DNA from 2 places in the Lysinibacillus sp. NPDC094403 genome. Region 1 is predicted to be linked to the other one. Evidence: riboswitches for the same ligand, from Rfam matches in the RefSeq annotation. Region 1 holds a riboswitch; the other holds the start of a gene.
What was found. Region 1 has a riboswitch for S-adenosylmethionine ahead of ACQKMV_RS21500 (Na+/H+ antiporter NhaC family protein). Riboswitches for the same ligand answer to the same signal wherever they lie in the genome.
Positions count from the first base shown of each region.

Region 1 (3,185 bases):
TATTAAAAAGTGGATTACTACTCAGGCACTTAAAGGAACTGCTAAAGCTCTACGTAGTGGTGGTTCGGTTATTAATACTGTGGCTTCACAATTAACAAAGTCGGAAGCTAAAATATTCACTAAACATACAAATACAATCGCCAATGCATTAGAAGATTTAGTTAGACGCGGGGACGTAGTTGAAGATGCTATTATGGATACAGTGGCATCAGCATTAATGAATGTTGGTGTAAAATCATCGACTGCTAGAACTATCGCTAATATTTTTACATTCTTTGCATTTTAATTTAGGAGGTTAAGTAATAATGTCGTTATCATCAGAAGAAAGAATTTCACAACTTGAAAAAAGAGTAGAAAAACATTCTTTTCAAATTAGAATACTGCAAAAATTAGCAGCTAATTATGATATGTTTGGTGTGTTTGACCAAATATTAGCCTACGATTTAGGAGAAGACGAATTCAACGAACTTCAAAATTTGACTAGAATGTACGAGGAAAAACTTGATAATAACGAGGTTATCACTCTAGAGGAATTCACCTCCAAATTCACTAATATTATAGATAGAAGTGGATTGTTACAAAATAGATCTCAATCAGAGGTTAATACATTTATTAAACTTTGGTTGAATGGTCCTACTGGTGGCATAGGGTTCTCAAAAGGACTTTATGAGTACTTTAATACCTCTAATTAAATGCAGAAGTCTAGTTTTACTAGGCTTCTTAGCCATACTACAACTCTTTAAACTCCATTCCCCACCAATCGCACCACCTAAATATCTGACGCGTTAATTGTTCAAAACACTAATTTATTGTTCAAGTAGCTTCCTATTGTAATTAAGAAGATTCATATTTAGATATGCGTGGTCTTACCTCGAAAATCAAATTAAAAAATGACCCTCTCCATTCTCCACCAATACGCTCAAATCCCAATACCCATAATTTAACACTTTACTCTTTGGTCGCCTTAACGCTGACTTTTCCGAGAGTTTTTTATACTTTGTTTAAAAATATGTTGCAAATATTGAATTTTTATTTTATTCTAATACTATTGTGAAAAAAATATAATATTTTTGCTTCTTATCAAGAGAGATGGAGGGACTGGCCCGATGATATCTCGGCAGCGGAACTTAGTGATTTAAGTTACTGTGCCAAATCCAGCAAGCAATGGCTTGATAGATAAGAGGAGTGTTTTATAGATATAAGGCCTCTTCTTGTTGTTTCAAGATGAGGTCTTTTTTATGTAAAAAAATGGGCAAAGGTCGTGTCCCTTTTTAATTTTTGGAGGTAGAACAATGAAGAAAGAGAATCCATGGGCGCTGATCCCATTTGTTGTTTTTTTAATTTTATTTATTGGTTCAGGAGTTATTACAGGTGATTTTTATGCCTTTCCTGTCATTGTAGCCATCGCCATTTCGGGCGCTGTGGCTCTGGCGATGAATCGAAAAGAATCGTTTTCGCGAAAGGTTGATATTTTTTGCAAAGGCGCAGGAAATTTAAATGTCATGCTGATGGTTGTTATTTTTCTCTTGGCTGGGGCCTTTTCAGAGGTAGCAAAAGGTATGGGGGCAGTGGACTCCACTGTTAACTTTGCTTTGTCGGTCATTCCGGAAAACCTGCTTGTCGTAGGCTTGTTCATCATTGCCTGCTTTATCTCCCTATCAATGGGTACATCGGTAGGAACAATTGTTGCACTGGCGCCAATTGGAGTTGGGATAAGCGAGCATACAGAGTTTTCCATGGCTTTAGTAATGGCGGCGATTGTTGGCGGTTCGATGTTTGGCGATAATTTATCCTTTATTTCAGATACAACAATTACTGCCGTTCGTTCACAAGGCGCACAAATGAAGGATAAATTTAAGGTGAATTTTTGGATTGTGTTGCCGGCAGCTATTGTAACGAGCATTATTTTAGGGTTAATCACAATGGGTGAAACGACAGCACAAGTAGAGCATTTAAGCTATAGTTGGGTAAAAATTGTTCCCTATGTGTTAGTTATTATTTTTGCGTTAGTTGGAATGAATGTTTTCCTTGTTCTAGCATTTGGGATTGTTCTCGCCGGGGCTGTTGGTTTAGCAGATGGTAGCTATCATTTAATGAACCTTTTGCAAAAGATTGGCGAAGGAATGTCAGGCATGTATGAAATGGCATTTCTTGCGATATTAATAGCTGGAATGGTGGAGATTATTAAGTTTAACGGAGGAATTGACTTTCTGCTTCACCTTGCGACACGAAGAATAAAATCGAAAAAGGGTGCTGAATTTGGGATTGCTGGCCTTGTGGGCCTAACTAATTTATCTACAGCCAATAATACGATAGCTATTTTAATTGCTGGTCCACTTGCAAAAAATATTGCTGAACAGTATGAGATTGAGCCAAGAAAGTCCGCAAGTATATTAGATATTTTCTCTTGTACGATTCAAGGCCTTCTACCATACGGAGCCCAATTCCTAGCAGCCGCAAGCGTAGCTGGAATATCGCCAGTGAGCATGCTACAATACTCTTTCTATCCAATCCTTATAGGAATCTGCGGGAGCATCGCGATCCTCATCGGATACCCTGCAAAAAAGAAAGCCTGAATTTCACCACTATCAATTATACTTCGGCATAATTGCGTCTGGATAGGCTTTGTGCTTAGGCTAACATCCTATGCGAACTCCTTTCCGATTCAGTGATATCCGCCGTCATTTTACATTGAAATATTCCAATCGTTTTGAGAAAAATAATTAAAACGATTGGATTTTTTATTGGCTGTTTTCTTATAGATTGTTGCTGTTAATACACAAAGACCAAGTTGATTCTACGCATTTAGTAGATTAACTTGGTCTTTAGTAAATCCTTCTTTAGTTTAATAAGAACAGAGATGCTAATTAAACAATCGCGCCCGAACGTTGAAAATGATTAAACAGTTCTGTTCCCCTTATAATATGGTAAAGCATTTCTGAAAACTATAGATCCCATAAACCATCTTTTAATAATCTCCCCTACTTATACTTACTTAATATTTCTTCTGGAATATGACAATAATCATTTGGACATCTAGCTAACCTATCTTGATGTTCTTCTGCACTTCTTATATAGTTTGTAAGAGGTAATACTTCAACAACAATAAGGTCGTAATCATTTCTCTCACAAAGAAACGCCTTTGCCTCTTCTAAGTGTTCAGGATTTTCACTATATACTCCTGT
Region 1 is NZ_JBNNTL010000023.1:24,875-28,059, forward strand. It holds gene ACQKMV_RS21490 (hypothetical protein) at 1-286, shown strand, start outside; gene ACQKMV_RS21495 (hypothetical protein) at 306-692, shown strand; SAM riboswitch class I at 1,075-1,183, shown strand; gene ACQKMV_RS21500 (Na+/H+ antiporter NhaC family protein) at 1,293-2,576, shown strand; gene ACQKMV_RS21505 (peptide-methionine (S)-S-oxide reductase) at 2,982-3,185, opposite strand, start outside.

Region 2 (3,185 bases), on a different contig from region 1:
GTTATCCAGATTACTTATCTGGTGTCATATTAGGTGATGTTAGTTTTGAAGTCATGCCACTTTTTGCAGAGAATAATTTCCTGCCTGATTATAATGCTTTATCCAATGAAGTAAAAGAAAAGGCAAAGCTTCTTTACTTGAATTACCCGAATAATCCAACTGGTGGTACTGCAACACTTGAATTTTTCGAAGAAACAGTACGCTTTGCAAAAGAGCACAATATTATCGTATCACATGATTTTGCCTACGGGGCGATTGGATTTGACGGCAATAGACCTATTAGCTTCCTGCAAGCTGACGGTGCAAAAGATGTCGGTATCGAAATGTATACATTATCCAAAACGTATAATATGGCAGGCTGGCGCATTGGTTTTGCAGTTGGTAACCCTGATATTGTTGCAGCCATTAACCTTATTCAAGATCATCTATTTTGTAGTCAATTTCCTGCAGTGCAACAAGCTGCGGCAGTTGCACTTACTGCTTCTCAAAGTTGCGCTGATAAGCTAAGAGAGACTTATGAGCGTCGACGAAACGTCCTTATCGAAGAAGCTCAGCGAATTGGTTGGCAAGTAACAGCACCTAGAGGCTCTTTCTTTGCATGGCTCCCTGTCCCATTAGGTTTTACGAGTGAACAATTTGCTGATTTATTGCTCGACAAAGCTGATATCGCAGTAGCTGCAGGTAACGGCTTCGGTCAATATGGTGAAGGTTATGTGCGGGTTGGCCTACTTGTTAGCGAAGACCGCTTACGTGAAGCAATCAGCAGAATTGAAAAGTTAAACTTATTTAGCTCATGAGCATTTTAGTCCCTCTACCTAAGTAAGACCCTATCAAAACTGTCCCCTTTGCGCATATTTGCTTTGGAGACAGTTTTTTCATTTTACTATCTTCCTTGGTTGCTTCAGCCCTTCTTCTAGTGGATAAAATAGTGACCTGTTTCTTCAGCAAACTGTCGAATATGATAAATCCCTTGTACTTCTGCTAAAACGAAATAGGCAGTGATAACAATATTCCCGCCTTACTTTAACAGACATTCCCATGCCTCTTTTTAACTAAAAATAATAAAATAAAAAATTTAAAAAATTCGATTGATTACTATATCCTATAATTTATATTAGTTCTATCGGATTTACAAAAAAATATTATAAATCTCTTATCAAGAGTAGCTGAGGGACTGGCCCTATGAAGCTCGGCAACCTCCTTTTTTAAGGAAGGTGCTAAATCCTGCAAACGATAATCGTTTGAAAGATAAGAGAGGACGTTTTTTCATGAGCCTCTCTTAGTTTTTTTAAGAGAGTTTTTTTTATTTTTAATAACCGATAAAACAATATTGGAGGTTTTCTCATGAAAAAGAAAAACAAAATTTTATTAGGTTTAGCGAGTCTCACATTGGTAGCAGCGTTAGTAGGCTGTGGTACTAAAGAAGATAGTAAAAGTAAGGCTATTAATGAAAATAAAATTGTAGTGGGTGTAACTTCTGGTCCACACGAACAAATTGCAGAGGCTGCTGCAAAAGTTGCCAAAGAAAATGGCTTAGAGGTAGAACTAAAAACTTTCTCTGATTATGTTTTACCAAATACATCATTAGCCGAGGGTGATCTTGATGCAAACAGCTATCAACACAAGCCATTCCTCGATACATTTAACAAAGATCACAATACAGATTTAGTGCCAGTAGGAAAAACAATTTTAACTCCTATGGGCATATACTCTAAGAAATATAAATCATTCGATGAAATTCCTGATGGTGCAACATTCGGATTACCAAATGATCCAACAAACGGGGCACGTGCACTATTTGTCCTTCAAGAGGCAGGCATTATTAAATTAAAAGACAGAGCAGATTTAACAGCATCTATTCGTGATGTGGAAGAAAACAAAAAGAATTTGAAATTCATTGAATTAGAGGCTGCACAAATTCCAAAACAACTTAGTGAAGTAGATGTAGCAGCTATAAACACGAACTTCGCTCTTGATGCTGGCATTAATCCTAAAAAAGACTCCATTTTTTTAGAATCTACTAACTCTCCATATGTAAACTACATTGCGGTACGTGCTGAAAACAAGGATGACCCAACGATTAAAAAATTTGTTGAAGCTTATCAATCTGAAGAAGTACGCAAATTTATTGAAGAGGAATTCAAAGGTTCTATAATTCCAAGCTGGTAAGTAACGATAAAGGTTCTTTCATATAATCGAGAATCTGCGAGACTCCTACAGGAAAGCTAGCAGATTCTTGCTTTATAGAAGGACTTAGAAAGGAGATATTCAGTATGATTCAATTAGAAAATATATCAAAAGAATTTAAAACTAAAAAAGGTATCGTCAAAGCAGTAGATGGTATCAACTTGCATGTCAAAAAAGGTGAAATTCATGGGGTTATTAGCTACAGTGGTGCAGGAAAAAGTACCCTTATTCGCTGTGTCAATTTATTAGAGCGTCCAACAACAGGGAAAGTATTGATTGATAATGTAGATATTACTGCCCTTTCTCTAAACGACCTTCGCAAAACACGTCAAAAAATCGGGATGATCTTCCAACATTTTAATCTCTTAAAAACAGCGACCGTTTACAACAATATCTCGGTACCATTAAAGCTTCTAGGCTATAACGACTCTGAAGTGAAAAACCGCGTTGCAAAATATGCAGAAATTGTTGGCCTAACAGAGAAATTAGATAGCTACCCTAGCCAGCTTTCAGGTGGTCAAAAGCAACGTGTGGCTATTGCGCGTGCCCTTGCCCAAGAGCCTGAGATTTTACTAAGTGATGAAGCGACAAGTGCACTCGATCCTGAAACAACTGACGCTATTCTTGAGCTTCTGTTGAAAATTAATCGTGAGTTAGGTATCACTATTTTACTTATTACACATGAAATGAATGTTATTCAAAAGATTTGCGATGATGTTTCCGTTCTTGAATCAGGAGCGGTTGTAGAATATGGCTCTGCTATAGAACTATTTTCGAAGCCTCAGCACCCAACGACACGAAAGTTTTTAAACACTATTTCTCAACGCAATTTGTCTCCTTCTCTTATCGAGCAATTAAATCTTTCCGGAAGTGTGATTCGTTTAACATTCCTTGGTGAAAGTACTGGGAAACCATTACTTGCAGAAGTGAGCAAAGTGTATGATGTTCAACCAAATATTTTAACAGCCAATATCATCGAATTAAAAAACGGCATTGTC
Region 2 is NZ_JBNNTL010000001.1:27,951-31,135, reverse strand. It holds gene ACQKMV_RS00140 (pyridoxal phosphate-dependent aminotransferase) at 1-797, shown strand, start outside; SAM riboswitch class I at 1,151-1,255, shown strand; gene ACQKMV_RS00135 (MetQ/NlpA family ABC transporter substrate-binding protein) at 1,345-2,169, shown strand; gene ACQKMV_RS00130 (methionine ABC transporter ATP-binding protein) at 2,274-3,185, shown strand, end outside.
Region 2: another riboswitch for S-adenosylmethionine. It lies ahead of ACQKMV_RS00135 (MetQ/NlpA family ABC transporter substrate-binding protein); the one in region 1 lies ahead of ACQKMV_RS21500 (Na+/H+ antiporter NhaC family protein).